4 regions of the Photorhabdus heterorhabditis genome follow, and region 1 is predicted to be linked to each of the others. Evidence: predicted binding sites of a transcription regulator. Region 1 holds the regulator's gene; each other region holds the start of a gene.
What was found. Region 1 encodes PurR, which represses purine synthesis genes. Its sites were predicted from a motif close to CANGCAAACGTTTGCNTG; they were not measured.

Region 1 (4,163 bases):
CTGGGGTTTCTTTCGACAATAATCAGGCTCACAGCGCCTTATACGATACTAACCGTACTGCCGAGTTATTCTGTGAAATAGTTAACCGCTGGAAACGACTTGGTGGCTGGCCATTAACCACAGAAATAGAGGAAAATGCCTAATCAAGTAGTGCCAATGAGCCGAACTTATTGACATTATGATTATGTGCAGCAGGAATATCATTGATGCTCTTACCACTATAACCTAATTATAAACCAACAGAATTACAATTAACTATATGATTAATATAATTAAATGTAATTTATAACGATAATTATCTCCCCATACATCAAAATATGGGGAGATAGCAGTCCGTGGGTAATTGAATAATTACTCTGCGGCGTTCTCGCCCTGAGAACGGTATTTATCAGCAGCTTCTTTAATTAATGTTTGTAACTCACCACGCTGAAACATTTCAATTATAATATCGCATCCACCAACCAACTCACCCTCAACCCAAAGCTGAGGAAAAGTTGGCCAGTTAGCATATTTTGGCAATTCTGCGCGAATCTCTGGATTTTGCAAAATATCTACGTAAGCAAAACGTTCACCACATGCAGATAAAGCCTGAACAGCCTGTGCAGAAAAGCCACAATTTGGTAATTTAGGAGAACCTTTCATATACAGCAGAATTGGATTCTCGTTAATTTGGCGCTCAATCTTCTCAATAGTCGTCATTTTTATTTCCTTTAAATCAACAGTATGCTGAAGTCAACATCGTCACAATATTGGCGGAGAATACCATTTTCTTTCACCAATATGCATCCTGATATTTTCTTATCCAAGAGCAAATGGCATCTTTTTCACTGTTATTTATCGTAGAAGTTATTAAGATAATTAAACAAAAATAGCCATACAATAATTAGCTTATATTTGCTCTTCACCATGCTTTATCCTACTTAATGCATGATTTAAAGAGCTATACCCTATGGACTTCAAGTTTGCTGGGAACTCTCTGGAAGAGATTATCAGAACTTCTGAAGGTGGCATTTTCAACAATGCTGCTCAAGTTTAGAATCATACTTTTTACTGGCACTGCTTGTCTCCAAATGGCGGTGGAGAACCAACAGGTAAAATCGCTGAAGTTATTAATAAATCATTCGGTTCTTTTACAGAATTCAAACAGCAGTTTACCGACGCAGCGGTGAAAAATTTTGGTTCCGGTTGGACTTGGCTGGTTAAGAAAACTGATAGCAGTCTGGCTATTGTGAATACGTCTAATGCAGCACCGCCCTTGACTTCTTCTGATAAACCAATATTGACTGTTGATGTTTGGGAACACGCATATTACATCGATTATCGTAATGCACGCCCTAAATATCTGGAAAGTTTCTGGGCATTGGTTAACTGGAAATTCGTTGAAGAAAACCTGGCTTAATAGCTATTTATTCAACTAATTACCACTCGCTCTAGCATTAAGGGCAGATGATCCATTCAAGCCATCTGCCCTATTTCCTGTTAACATAAAGCTCGATTTCTCTATACCCGTCATCTTTCAAGCTGCTGCTTTGTTGGCTGCGTTCACTTACCCCAGTCACATCGTTATCTATGCTCCTGGGGATGCGTTCTCTTGCCGCCGCACTGCAACTTGAAATCTATTGGGTATATACCACTTAATCAATTCAAAATATCAGGCAAAAATTAAGCAAAGAGCAGCAAAAATGACAATCATCACCAACGTGCTCACCGCAGTCAATAAACCAAGCTTTAAATCAGTATCCATAGCGTCTCCTCAAAATAAAAGTTTATAGCCCCCAAACCCTTTCATTGGTATGGCTAATTATCCTTACAGAAAGGAAAAAGCATAAAATAGCGATTACCGGCTATTTTATAACATTGATTATTGCTTTCACTTTTGAGCCAGATCAGACAAAATTCGAAGTTTATCGATAAAGAATTGCCACGCTCCCTATGTATCAAAGATACTGGCAAACAATTAACAAAGATTTATAAATTTAGACCAAAAGGTCAGGAGTCTTTTATCTCATGGCAACGATCAAAGATGTGGCTAAACACTCTGGCGTTTCAACCACTACCGTATCCCATGTTATTAATAAAACCCGTTTTGTCGCCGAAGATACTAAGGCTGCGGTTTGGGCTGCTATTAAAGAGCTGAATTATTCACCCAGCGCAGTTGCTCGCAGTCTGAAGGTTAACCACACCAAATCGATCGGTTTACTGGCAACGTCCAATGAAGCCCCCTATTTTGCTGAAATCATTGAAGCCGTTGAAAATAGTTGTTACAGCAAAGGCTATACGTTGATTTTATGTAACTCACACAACAATATTGATAAACAGAAAGCCTATTTAGCCATGCTGGCACAAAAGCGTGTGGATGGCTTACTGATTATGTGTTCAGAATATCCGGAACAGCTGTTAGGAATGCTGGAAGATTATCGCAATATCCCGATGGTCGTCATGGATTGGGGGCAAGCCAGAGGTGACTTCACTGATACTATTATTGACAACGCATTTCACGGCGGTTATCTCGTTGGTCGTTATCTTATTGAACGAGGCCATCGAGATATTGGTGCGATCCCTGGCCCCTTGGCACGAAATACTGGTGGTGGCCGCCATCAAGGATTCTTGAAAGCATTAAAAGAAGCCTGCATCCCAATCAGAGAAGAATGGATTGTTCAGGGAGATTTTGAGCCTGAATCGGGTTATAAAGCCATGCATCAAATTCTCAATCAAAAACAGCGTCCAACTGCGGTTTTCTGCGGTGGGGATGTTATGGCCATGGGCGCTATTTGTGCTGCGGATGAATTAGGATTACGAGTCCCACAGGATATTTCGGTGATCGGTTATGATAATGTACGCAATGCCCGTTATTTCTCGCCAGCATTAACAACCATTCATCAACCCAAAGAACGTTTGGGGCAAATGGCCTTTTCCATGTTACTGGACAGAATAGTCAATAAACGTGAAGATGCACAAATCATTGAAGTACATCCACGTTTGGTTGAACGCCGCTCCGTCGCGGATGGCCCATTTATCGACTATCGTCGTTAATTTGCCTTACTCCTCCTGAAGCCATTCAGCATTAAGCGTTTCACTATCGCCAAGATAGCCGAGAAGCCAACTTAATGCCGGAGAATGGCTATTTTGCGCCCATGTCAGACAGCACGGACTATCTGGCAAAGGCTGTACCAATTCCAATGCTTCCAGCTTTTTCTGCCGAATGAGCGGCATTGCCCTGTGCTTTGGCACCATTCCCACACATAACCCTTCATGCAAACAATCCAAGCCAGACTCCCAATCAGGGACGACTAATCTGCGCTGATTGTCCAAAGTCCAAGTGTCACGCTTCGGTAAATTTCGGGAGGTATCTTCAAGACACAAACTTGGATAAGGTCGCATCTGATTATCAGACAGCGGACCGGGCAATTGAGCCAAAGCATGACCCGCGCTTACTACACATAGCCAAGGCATAAATCCCATATCTTTAAAACTGAACCTTGCCCCTACTGGCGCAACCCGGGTTGCGCCGATTGCAACATCAACCCGACCATCCACCAATGCATCCCATACACCATTAAACACTTCCTGATGGATAAAAAGTTCCACATCAGGAAAATGATGATAAAAATCAAGAATAAGCTGCCGACTACGTTCTGGTTTAACCACCCGGTCAATAGCAATACTGAATTGCCCTCTCCAACCATTTGCAACCTGTTGGCATTGATGACGAGTGTCAATCATCTTTTTGATAACAGCACGGGCCTCTTTGATGAAAATACTACCAGCCTCGGTTAATTCTACATCCCGATGGCGGCGCTCAAATAGCGGAACTGCAAGCCATTCTTCTAGTTGCCTTATTGTATAACTGACAGCAGAAGGAACACGATGAAGTTCCGATGCCGCAGCACTAAAACTCCCCGTTCTGGCAACAGCATCCACAACTTCAAGTGAATATTCTGACCACATAATTTTACCTTTCAATTTTTTTCACAGCATTATGCAAATATTACCGTTTCACAAGTAAAAATCACGGCATATAGAATACGTACAAATATTCTTATCTACTTACCACAGCAAGCTATTTCAATCATGACATCCAAAGAGAGTAATCAAATGAAAAACTCAAGTCAGTTCATGTTCTACCTTGCAGGCTTGAGTATGCTAGGTTATCTGGCTATTGA
Region 2 (4,163 bases), on a different contig from region 1:
TATTTGCAGATATCGAATCCCGCCGTGGGGAGATTTCACTGACTTATTTTGAATATGGCACATTAGCAGCCTTGCAATTGTTTAAAGAAGCTTGTCTGGATGTTGTCATTTTAGAGGTGGGTTTAGGTGGCCGCTTAGATGCGACAAATATTGTGGATGCTGATATTGCAGCTATTACCAGCATTGCTCTCGATCATACTGATTGGTTAGGAGCAGACCGTGAGCATATTGGCTATGAGAAAGCGGGTATTTTCCGTAAAGATCATTTTGCCGTGGTTGGTGAACCGGATATGCCATCTTCTATTGCGGAAGTCGCTGGTGAATTAGGCGCTAAGCTATTCTGTTGTGGTACTGACTGGCGATTTTCCAAACAGGAGAAAAGTTGGTGCTGGCAATCTGATGATATGCTACTGAGTAATCTGCCTTTACCGAATGTGCCTTTGATGAATGCAGCAACTGCGCTGGGAGTGATTTGTTGTCTATTGCGACAGGATGATAAAGTCAGTCAGGCTATTAATGAGCGGGCAATTCATCAAGGGCTGCAAAATGCACAGTTGCCAGGGCGTTTCCAAATAGTTCGCGAACATCCATTGTTAATTTTGGATGTGGCACATAACCCACATGCTGCGGCTTATTTGGTACAGAAACTGGCTCTTTTGCCCCGTCAACCAGATAGTAAAATTCTTGGTGTAGTGGGTATGCTTGGTGATAAAGATATCGCCGGCACACTGGCTTGCCTATCACAGCAAATTGATGAGTGGTATTGCGCTCCTTTGACTGAATTGCGTGGTGCGGATGCACAGACACTGGCTCTGCATCTTAAACAACCGCAGGTATTCACTGATGTGGAAAGTGCTTGGTATCAGGCAATGGCAGATGCTGATGAACAGGATATCGTTGTAGTTTGTGGTTCATTCCACACGGTCGCGCATGTCATGGAGGCTCTGGATAGGGAGAAGGGAAGTGGCAAGTAAATTTCAGAATCGTTTGGTCGGTACAATTGTATTGGTAGCACTAGGGGTCATAGTGCTACCTGTGTTGTTGGACGGTAATAAGAAATACAACGAAGATAAGTTTGCATCAATTCCCTTGGTTCCTAAGCCTGGGGATGAGCAGGAGATTGAATCTATTTCTCCCCTTAATTCAACAATATTATCAGTCCCTCTGGAGGATGAGACAGAGGTATTGCTGCCAGAAACGTTAGAACAACCGGAAATACCGCTGGTAACGGTTCCGCCACAGCCAGCGCCGATAACCCCTCCGGCTGTTCAGCCAGAAGTGAAACCTAAACTACAGAGTAAGCCTGAGCAAAAAACAGATCCTAAACCGCTAGTGTCACCGGAGCCTAAAGCCAAATTAGAGGTTAAACCAGAGTCAAAAATTGAAACGAAGCCAGTTGAAAAAGCACCGCAGGGACAAGCTTATATCGTACAACTTGGTGCTTTGAAAAATGCAGGAAAGGTAGATGAAATAGTCGCTAGACTGCGTCTGTCTGGCTATCAAGTCTATACTGTTCCTTCGTCTCCAGTTCAGGGGCAGTTGACCAGAATATATGTTGGTCCAAATGTTTCCAGGCAACAACTCGAATCGGCGTTATCAGACTTGAAAAGTCTGACCGGGTTACAAGGGCAGGTAAGAGGTTATAAGCCGTAATAAGGCTGTCATTGCTTATGTGATGAGTGGGTAACCATCATGAAATCAAGCAGTAAATATTAGGTGACTGCGGCGATGATGATTTCTCCATATCGCCGCTAATTATTTTCAGTGGAACAGGAAATCTGCTACGCAAACGTTTTCGTTTTCTGTTAGAATGCGCCCGAAACGGATGCCGGGGTGCCTATTTGGGATTTAAAACATGGTCTGGATTGATTACGTTATTATTGCCATTATTGGCTTCTCGGCATTGGTTAGCCTGATTCGTGGGTTTATTCGAGAAGCTTTGTCACTGGTCACTTGGGGATGTGCTTTCTTTGTAGCAAGTCACTTCTACATTTACTTAGCGGCTTATTTTACCCGTTTTGAAGATGAGTTGGTGCGTAACGGAATTGCTATTGCGGTTTTGTTTGTTGCTACTTTGATTGTCGGTTCTGTGGTGAACTATGTGATAGGTTCTCTTGTGCAACGGACTGGATTGTCAGGTACTGATCGGGTGCTGGGGATCTGCTTTGGGGCGTTGCGTGGTGTGCTGATTGTCGCGGCTATTCTATTTTTTCTGGATACATTCACACCATTTGCTCAAAGTGAGGATTGGAAACAATCACAATTGATCCCACAGTTCAGTCATATTATCAGGTGGTTCTTTGACTACCTGCAAAATGCGTCAAGTTTCCTGCCGGAGAAATATACCTCTCCGCTTGGCTGATGAGGAAAAACTACATGTGCGGTATTGTTGGTATCGTTGGTTTTACACCGGTTAACCAGTCGATTTATGATGCGCTGACGGTGCTTCAGCACCGTGGGCAAGATGCTGCTGGCATTGCAACTATTGATGGTAACAATGGGTTCCGTTTACGCAAAGCTAATGGTTTAGTGAGAGATGTGTTTGAAGCTCGGCATATGCTGCGTTTACAGGGAACAATTGGGATTGGTCATGTACGCTATCCGACAGCTGGCAGCTCTAGTGCATCGGAAGCTCAGCCATTTTATGTCAATTCTCCATTTGGTATCACATTGACACACAATGGTAATTTGACTAATGCTCATGAGTTAAAGAAAAAACTGTTTGAAAATGCCCGTCGCCATGTGAATACCACGTCAGACTCTGAAATTTTGCTCAATGTTTTTGCTAATGAATTGGGGCATTTTCAGCATTACCCATTGGAGCCTGATAATATTTTCGCTGCGGTAGCGGCATTGCATAAGCAAGTGAGTGGCGCTTATGCCTGTATTGCGATGATTATTGGACATGGATTGGTTGCTTTCCGCGATCCGCATGGTATTCGTCCATTGGTTTTAGGCAAGCGTACTTTGGATGATGGCCGCAATGAATATATGATTGCTTCTGAAAGTGTTGCATTGGATACGCTAGGTTTTGAATTCTTGCGGGATGTTGCATCAGGTGAAGCGGTTTATATTACAGAGAAAGGTCAGTTATTTACCCGTCAATGTGCTGAAAACCCTTCTTTAACTCCATGTTTGTTTGAATTTGTCTATTTAGCTCGGCCAGACTCTTTTATTGATAAGATTTCGGTTTATAATGCCCGTGTGCGCATGGGACAGAAGCTGGGGGCAAAAATTGCCCGTGAATGGGAAGATTTGCATATTGATGTGGTTGTCCCAATTCCTGAAACTTCTTGTGATATCGCTCTGGAAATTGCCCGTATACTGGGTAAACCCTATCGCCAGGGATTTGTGAAAAACCGTTATGTTGGTCGTACATTTATCATGCCTGGGCAACAGGAGCGTCGGAAGTCAGTCCGTCGTAAACTGAATGCCAATCGTGCAGAATTCCGTGATAAAAATGTCTTATTGGTGGATGATTCTATCGTTCGTGGTACAACGTCGGAACAGATTGTTGAAATGGCTCGTGAAGCAGGAGCGAAGAAGGTTTATCTTGCTTCGGCAGCGCCGGAAGTGCGTTTTCCAAATGTTTATGGCATTGATATGCCGAGTGCAAATGAACTGATCGCTCATGGGCGTGAGGTTGATGAAATTCGTCAGTTTATTGGTGCTGATGCGTTGATATTCCAGGATTTAACTGATTTGGTTGCGGCTGTTCGTGAAGAAAATCCGGATATTGAAGAGTTTGAATGTTCAGTTTTCAATGGTATTTATGTCACCAAAGATATTGACCAGACTTACCTTTATTATCTGGAAAATCTGCGTAAAGACGATGAAAAGGAACTGAATAATCAGAATGAAATTGAAAACCTGGATATCTATAATGAAGGTTGATTACCTTTGGATTTAAATAGCAGCCCGGTGTCAGCATGAGGAAAAAATGAAAAGATTGATAGTGGGGCTTACGGGAGCAAGTGGAGCTATTTATGGCGTCAGGCTACTGCAAGTTTTACAACCAGTTGAAAATGTAGAAACACATCTGGTCATTAGTCAGTCCGCTCGTCAAACGCTGGCGCTTGAAACAAATTATGGTTTACGGGATGTTCAGGCGCTGGCTGATGTTGTGTATGACAATAGAGACATAGCCGCTGCTATTTCTTCAG
Region 3 (4,163 bases), on a different contig from region 1:
ATCGACATAGAATCTTTACCCACCGGAATAGTTAGCCCCAATGCCGGACACAATTCCTCCCCCACCGCTTTGACCGCCGCATACAAACCGGCATCCTCACCAGGATGACCGGCAGCAGACATCCAATTAGCTGAAAGTTTAATACGCTTCAAATCTTGGACATAAGCAGAAGCAATGTTGGTCAGAGCTTCACCGACAGCCAGACGAGCAGAGGCGGCAAAATCCAACAAAGCAACTGGAGCACGTTCACCCATAGACATGGCTTCGCCATAGTAACTATCAAGACTGGCGGTAGTCACAGCGCAGTCAGCTACCGGGATCTGCCACGGGCCTACCATCTGATCACGAGAAACCATTCCCGTGACCGTACGATCACCTATAGTTATCAAGAATGTTTTTTCTGCCACAGCAGGCAAATGCATAATGCGCTTAACCGCTTCTGCCAAGTCAATATTCCGACGCTCAAGGTTTTCTCCTCTAGCTTTTAATGTGCTGACATTACGCAACATCTTTGGCGTTTTACCCAGCAACACATCCAGCGGCATATCGATTGGCTGATTATCAAAATGCTCATCATTAAGCCGCAAATGACGTTCTGCTGTTGCCTCACCGATAACAGCATAAGGTGCCCGCTCACGCCGACAAATTTCTTCAAACAAAGGAAGTTGTTCTGGCGCAACAGCCAGTACATAACGCTCCTGAGATTCATTACACCAGACCTCCAGCGGACTCATTCCTGGTTCATCATTAAGAATCTTACGTAGTTCAAACCGACCACCGCGACCACCATCACTCACCAACTCAGGCATAGCGTTGGAAAGCCCGCCAGCACCAACATCATGAATGAACAAAATCGGGTTGTTTTCTCCCAATTGCCAACAACGATCGATAACTTCCTGACAACGGCGTTCCATTTCCGGGTTATCACGTTGCACAGAAGCAAAATCCAGATCAGCATCAGATTGACCAGACGCCATAGAAGAGGCAGCGCCACCACCCAAACCGATGTTCATGGACGGACCACCAAGCACAATCAGTTTCGCGCCAACAGAAATTTCACCCTTCTTGACATGTTCATCACGGATATTACCAATCCCGCCCGCCAACATAATTGGTTTGTGATAACCACGCAGCTCACTGCCGTTATGACTGTTTACTTTTTCTTCATAGGTACGAAAATAACCAAGCAGCGCTGGACGGCCAAATTCGTTATTAAATGCAGCGCCACCCAAAGGACCTTCCGTCATGATATCCAGAGCACTGACGATACGTTCCGGTTTGCCAAAATCCGCTTCCCATGGCTGTTCAAAACCCGGTATCCGCAGATTGGATACAGAGAATCCTACCAACCCGGCTTTTGGCTTGGCACCCCGTCCCGTCGCACCTTCATCACGGATTTCACCACCAGAACCGGTCGCGGCACCCGGCCAAGGCGAGATTGCCGTCGGATGATTATGAGTTTCAACCTTCATCAGGATATGAGCTTGTTCCTGATGATAATCATATGAACCGCCTTCCACTCCAGCAAAGAAACGGCCAACAGAAGACCCTTCCATCACAGCCGCATTATCTTTATAAGCGGACAGCACGTAATCAGGTGTTTGCTCATAGGTATTTTTAATCATTTTAAACAATGATTTTGGCTGTTCCTGACCATCAATAATCCAATCAGCATTAAAGATTTTATGGCGGCAATGTTCTGAGTTAGCTTGAGCAAACATGTAAAGTTCAACATCTGTTGGATTGCGCCCCAATTTCTCGAAAGCGTCCATCAGATAATCAATTTCATCCGGTGCCAATGCCAATCCAAGTTCAGTATTCGCTTTCTCTAGAGCACCGCGCCCTTCTTGCAGAATAGCAATGCGCTTTAATGGAGCGGGTTGCTGATGAGAAAATAATTTTTCCGCCTGTTCCAATTGAGTAAAAACCGTCTCCATCATCTGATCATGCAGCAATGACGACAATATTTGCCACTGTGAACCACTCATTTCATCACACTGGATGTAATAAGCCAGACCACGCTCCAGACGCACAACCTGAGATAGACCACAATTATGAGCAATATCGGTTGCTTTGGAAGACCATGGGGAAATCGTCCCCGGACGGGGAGTCACTAGCAGCAATGTCCCTTTGGGTTCATGCTCAGCCAATGACGGCCCGTATTTTAGTAATTGTTGTAACTTTGCTGAATCAGCCTCACTCAAAGGTGCATTAATCTCTGCAAAATGAACGTATTCCGCATAAATATCATTGACCGGAAGTTGCTGTTCCTGACACACAGAAAGGAGCTTGGTGATACGAAATACTGATAAAGCGGGGGAACCACGCAGAATTTCCATAGTAATAAATTCTCTCATCTTAAGAAGCAAAACCTGACTGATGCCTTCGGGGAAATAAACACATTATAAAGGATTGCAACCAGTGACGAAACCGTTTGCGTGACGATTATTAAGGCTAAGTATTTGGTTGTCAGGTTATGCGAAGAGTATTAATTAAGTTGCGCAGTAAGTTTTTGTTCCGCAAAATGCTCAATCACTGGAAATTTAACCATGATAATATAGCGCGTTTCCACATAGCACCACATCGCGTCACACAGAGATAACCATTTGAATAATATAAAAATAAATTATTTCGTTATCATTGTTATCGCTCTTTTTTCTGCTGCCATAATCAGCCTAAACATCAGTTGGCCGAATAAACAGCAGGAGCAGATTAACAGGATCATTACTAGGGGGGAACTGCGGATCAGCACCATCAGCTCACCTCTGATTTATCTCACAGGTAAGAAAGAACCCAATGGATTCGATTATGAGCTGGTAAAACGCTTCGCTGATTACCTTGGCGTTAAACTGGAAATCAAATTCAGAAAAAATATCAACCAATTATTTAACGATCTAGAAAATGGTGATGCTGATTTTCTAGCCGCAGGTCTGACCTATAACAAGGAGAGGTTGGCACAAACTCACACTGGTCCAGCTTATTATTCTGTTTCCCAACAGTTGATTTATCGCAAAGGTACTCCGCGCCCTCGTTCTTTTAAGGACTTAAAAGGCAAACTCCTCGTCACTGCCGGTTCTTCTCACGTCAGCACACTGAAAAAGATGAAAGAAGAGTCTTACCCGGAACTTGAATGGGATGAAACGCAACAATACAACACCCGGGAATTACTGGAGCGGGTATCAGAGGGCAAACTAGATTACACCTTGGGCGACTCTATCAATGTCGCGTTGCAACAGCGTACTCACCCTAATCTGGCCGTCGCTTTTGATATCAGTGAAGACAATCCTTTAACGTGGTATTTAAAGCGTACTGATGATTACAGCCTTTATGCTGCTATGTTGGATTTTTTCAGTCAAATGACGGAAGAAGATGTGATGCCACGGCTAGAAGAGAAATATTTTGCTCATGTCAGTTCGTTTGATTACTTCGATACCCTCTTTTTTCTTAGTGCCATTGATAATATTCTCCCGATTTATCAACCATTATTTGAAAAATATTCTGGTGATATCAGCTGGCAACTGCTGGCAGCAATTGCCTGGCAGGAATCACATTGGGACCCGCAGGCAACATCTCCAACAGGGGTCCGTGGCCTGATGATGTTAACCCATCCAACCGCTAAAGGGCTTGGTGTCGTTGACCGCCTTGATCCAGAAGAAAGCATTAAGGGAGGTGCAATCTATCTGCAAAATCTGATGAAACGACTACCTGAAAATATCCCTAAAGATGAACGGATATGGTTTGCACTGGCTGCTTACAATATGGGCTACGGTCATATGTTGGATGCCCGGAAATTGACAGCAGCACAAAAAGGCAACCCTGATCGCTGGCTTGATGTGAAAGCCCGAATACCTCTATTAAGTCAAAAAAAATATTATACGAACACCACCTATGGTTATGCCCGTGGACATGAAGCTTATCGCTATGTCGAGAATATCCGCCGTTATCAACTTAGTTTAGTTGGATATTTACAGGCAAAAGAAAACCGGCAAAAATTAGTTTCTCAGGAAGAGAAATCAAAAACAGAGTAAACAATTAGCTATCGCTAAAAATGCAATGATAGTTAATTATATATCCCCAATCATATTATGTTTTACAACAAATTAAACTAACTATACTAAATTTATCAGGATACTATCTTACCTAAAGGATGCATCATGATTAAT
Region 4 (4,163 bases), on a different contig from region 1:
AAATCAAGATCAAAATAGTAAAGAATATTTCCATGTTGCCCTTACAATTTACCTGAGAACCATTGGTATATAGATTGAGACTTTTTCTTTCCGTCAAAACAAAAACAGTGAGAATAGAATCTTAATACTAAAATAACTGAATCAATCGAAAAAGGTGGATACATGCCGAGCCGTATCCAAAAGAATTGCAGGAATATTGTAAACTAATCAGATAAATAGCGGTGAAATAATTGAAAATTTAAAAGTAATCGCAAGAAATGGTAAAGTGCGCAGGCACAGACGCCCCTTACGCACTTTTTAATCAATCAAATAGCCCAATCACCAGCATAAAATGCTACCAAAGCGATCGTAATCACCACTGTCCCCATATTCAATTTACGCCATTCACCGGAACAGATACGACCAACAACCAAAGAGCTGAAGCCCAGCATAATACCAGTAACAATATTGCAGGTCAGAACAATAAAGACTGCACAGAGCATACCGGACATTGCCCCAACAAAATCATTGAAATCCAGTTTCCTGATATTACTCAACATCAGCAGACCAACATACATCAGCGCCGGTGCAGTCGCGTATGCCGGTACAAGATATGAAAGTGGAGAAAAGAACAAAATCAACAGGAACAGGATACCGACAACTGTTGCGGTTAAACCTGTTTTACCACCTGCTGCGGTACCCGCGGCTGATTCAATATATACCGCAGCCGGAGAAGCACCGATAGCACCGGCAAAAATACTACTGACAGAATCGGCAGTCAGCGCTTTACTACCGTTAATAATCTGTCCACCTTTATCCAACAGATTCCCTTGCCCTGCTACCGCACGGATTGTACCGGTCGCATCAAATACGGCGGTCATTACCAACGCTAACACACTAGGTAATACAATCGGCTGTAAAGCCCCCATAATATCCATACTAAAAATCAGGGACAATCCATCATCACCCAGACTCGGTACTTTAAAGAACCCTTGATATCTCACCGTTGGATCAAAAATCAACCCAATAACAGAAATCACAACAATCACCAACAGCACACCGCCAGGAACTTTCAACTTTTCCAAGCCGAAAATAACAGCCAGCCCAAGCAAAGTCATCACCACAGGAAAAGAGGTGAACGCCCCCAGAGCAACAGGCAAACCTTCCAACGGGTTCTTAATGACCAGACCAACACCGTTTGACGCAATCAGTAACAAAAACAGTCCAATACCAATCCCTGCACCATGTGCAATACCCATAGGTATATTGCGTAAAATCCAGGAACGAATACCAGTAACAGAAATCACCGTAAACAAGCACCCCATCAGGAATACTGCACCAAGTGCAACCGGAATACTGATTTGCTGTCCTAAAACCAAACTAAAAGCGGTAAATGCAGTCAATGAAATTGCACAACCAATTGCCATCGGCAAGTTAGCCCAAAGGCCCATTAACAAAGAACCAAAACCGGCAACCAAACAAGTCGCAATAAAGACAGCCGTATGGGGAAACCCTGCCTGTCCTAACATCCCCGGTACAACGATGACTGAATAAACCATCGCCAAGAAAGTTGTAAGTCCTGCCAGCATTTCACGGCGTACCGTTGTTCCACGTTCAGTCAATTTGAAATACTTATCCAGTCTGCATTTAACTGGTGCCAGAGTGCCAGACATATTATTCCCCTGCATTATGTTCATGGTACTTCTTCCACTTCCTAATCAAACGAAAACGATTACCTCACTGAATAACAACTAATGAATATTGCACCAATCGGTTCAATAAATCATAAAAGCAATCGTTTGGCTTTTAGAATAGAAAACAGTGAGAGAATTTAAGGCGAAAGATTATCCAGTGATCATAGTGTCGAAATCAATAGCTAACGAGATTATTTAGAGTTCAATTTATTCACTCTTCGAAAAGAAATAAGATTTACTCGGGGCTGGCTGCTGCTCACAACCAGCTTCTATCGCTGTAACAATCTTCAGCCATTATCACTCTGTGGATTAAACCGATCCATTGTCGAAACCAGAAATAATGCCGCAATGATGACAAGTAAAATAGGTAAACCTGATGGCACCACTGAACTCGCTACACCTGCAAGCAATGGGCCAAACAAACTCCCAATCCCCGGGAGCATAGATAACTCTATGCTCCCGGGGATTCGCACCCTTGCCGCCGCCCTGCAACTTGAAATCTATTGGGTATATATTATTACTTACAAAGATTCAATTATTCATATTCCAATATAACACCTAAAAAATTGTACGTTTTCTTAATTCATTTAATGATATTATAGTTTTATAAAATAAAATTTTAGATTGATACTCCAGAATGACAAACAACTAATACTGACTCAATAAATGAAGTCTAATAGACTCCCATTAACTTAACTCAAAGAGTTATATATTAAATGCTATTTGGATAAATCCTTCAAAAATAAAAATTTAATTCCAAACTCTCAACAAAAATATTATACATTGAAATTATTGCTAATAAAAACAATATAAGAGCATTATAAAAATAATATAAAAACGTTACTATATAATAAAAAACAAACATCACACTGAATTATATTTCAAAGAAAAAGTATGAACTATATTAAATATCTGCAAAAATAAAAACAAATAAATCATATATTCTTGATGTTTATCAGCATAATTTTATCCCCCCTAAAATAAACGTAATATTTATTTGCCCCAGTTGTTTTAAGATGTTATTTACTTTTTATAAATCTTGGACGATTTGTGCAATCGAATATCTTAATGTTATTAATGTTTTTCTTAAGAGGAAATTATGATGGAATTTCAACAAATTGGACAAATGAGCCTAAAAAATTCAGGCGGATTTGTTGCCAGAATTCTGTTTAGTTATATTGATTCTGATGGCGAAAAGTATTTAAGTAAACAAAGTGATGACATTACTCTTGGAGTAACAAAAACCATTGACCCAGGCGATCTTGGCGTTCCTGATGGCGCGACGGTTTATATGCATGTATTTGTAGTATGGGGTCGTGATAATGAAGCTCATCAAGTTTTTTCATACAAAAAAGGAAGCCAAGCGATTGCCAACTATATGATTAGTGGCACAACATTAAATAATGATCTCGGTTTGATCGATGTTACGCAGTAATACATATAGGCTCTGCATATGCAGAGCCTTATAACCCCCCCATTCTCCTTGTCTAAAATAAAGCTTATCTATTTCATAGACATCCGTGGAAAAATTCATTTCAACAAATTTAATTATAAAACCCAAGAAATAAACCTTTAATTTATAGCAATTTTTATATAAATAATTTACTAATTTAAATATCTAAATTAAACATGATAATCACCCAATTTTTATCATCATTTTTCAACCAAAGCTAAATTCCTGCCAAAATTAATACTAAAATCAATCAAGGATTTTGCCTTAATAATAAGATCAATGAATTCTCAATCATATAATGTGAATAACTCATCTCGTTTATTCCTATTAATTTAAACTAAGGTTCACTGAAAAAATAGGTAAATATTTATCAGAACAGGATACAGAATTAAAAAACAAATAGACTCAATAGTGCGATCTAAATCCATATTTCACCACACGCTAGACCCAATAGATTTCAAGATGGATCGCGACGGCAAAGGAGCGAATCCCCGGGAACATAGATAACTCTGTGACCGGGGTGAGTGAGTGCAGCCAACAAAGAGGCAACTTGAAAGATAACGAGTATATATACATCCCCGACTATTCAGGAGATACTTGTTTTATACCCATTCGCCAGAAAGAGAAAAAACGTGTTCTCACTCAGATCAGGAGGATAAAAGGCCAGATTGACGCACAAAAAGCCTCGATCGAAGATGCAGTTTATCCGCACCGAACATACCTTCGCTGACAAACCGACTGACTTTATTAATCTGTATTCGCGAACACATGACATTGTTTATTCAAAAGGAAAGATTATGAAATCACGAGCCGCTGTTGCATTTGGACCAAGTCAACCCCTTGAAATCGTTGAAATCGATGTTGCCCCACCCCAAGCCGGTGAAGTACTGGTCAAAATCAGTCATACCGGTGTGTGCCACACGGATGCCTTCACCCTGTCAGGGGATGATCCGGAAGGCGTTTTTCCTACCGTACTCGGGCATGAAGGTGCAGGCGTAGTCGTTGAGGTTGGCGAAGGCGTCACCAGCGTTAAACCC

Region 2: a site for PurR is predicted at 1,783-1,800, ahead of cvpA (colicin V production protein). Genes of this name have one in related genera too.
Region 3: a site for PurR is predicted at 2,424-2,441, ahead of purL (phosphoribosylformylglycinamidine synthase). Genes of this name have one in related genera too.
Region 4: a site for PurR is predicted at 1,701-1,718, ahead of AM629_RS12220 (NCS2 family permease). Genes of this name have one in related genera too.

What each region holds. Positions count from the first base shown of each region.
Region 1 covers NZ_LJCS01000039.1:30,449-34,611, forward strand. Annotated here, with positions in the region: gene rnt (ribonuclease T) at 1-143, shown strand, start outside; gene AM629_RS13815 (Grx4 family monothiol glutaredoxin) at 352-699, opposite strand; partial or broken gene AM629_RS13820 (Fe-Mn family superoxide dismutase) at 962-1,399, shown strand; gene cydH (cytochrome bd-I oxidase subunit CydH) at 1,652-1,744, opposite strand; gene purR (HTH-type transcriptional repressor PurR) at 2,008-3,033, shown strand; gene punR (DNA-binding transcriptional activator PunR) at 3,040-3,948, opposite strand; gene punC (purine nucleoside transporter PunC) at 4,096-4,163, shown strand, end outside.
Region 2 covers NZ_LJCS01000050.1:13,500-17,662, reverse strand. Annotated here, with positions in the region: gene folC (bifunctional tetrahydrofolate synthase/dihydrofolate synthase) at 1-974, shown strand, start outside; gene dedD (cell division protein DedD) at 964-1,653, shown strand; gene cvpA (colicin V production protein) at 1,856-2,362, shown strand; gene purF (amidophosphoribosyltransferase) at 2,377-3,894, shown strand; gene AM629_RS15545 (UbiX family flavin prenyltransferase) at 3,941-4,163, shown strand, end outside.
Region 3 covers NZ_LJCS01000030.1:9,193-13,355, forward strand. Annotated here, with positions in the region: gene purL (phosphoribosylformylglycinamidine synthase) at 1-2,339, opposite strand, end outside; gene mltF (membrane-bound lytic murein transglycosylase MltF) at 2,607-4,028, shown strand; gene AM629_RS11695 (Orn/Lys/Arg family decarboxylase) at 4,155-4,163, shown strand, end outside.
Region 4 covers NZ_LJCS01000032.1:19,914-24,076, reverse strand. Annotated here, with positions in the region: gene AM629_RS12225 (Na+/H+ antiporter) at 1-34, opposite strand, end outside; gene AM629_RS12220 (NCS2 family permease) at 306-1,652, opposite strand; gene AM629_RS22250 (hypothetical protein) at 1,961-2,116, opposite strand; gene AM629_RS12215 (hypothetical protein) at 2,776-3,108, shown strand; gene AM629_RS12205 (S-(hydroxymethyl)glutathione dehydrogenase/class III alcohol dehydrogenase) at 3,924-4,163, shown strand, end outside.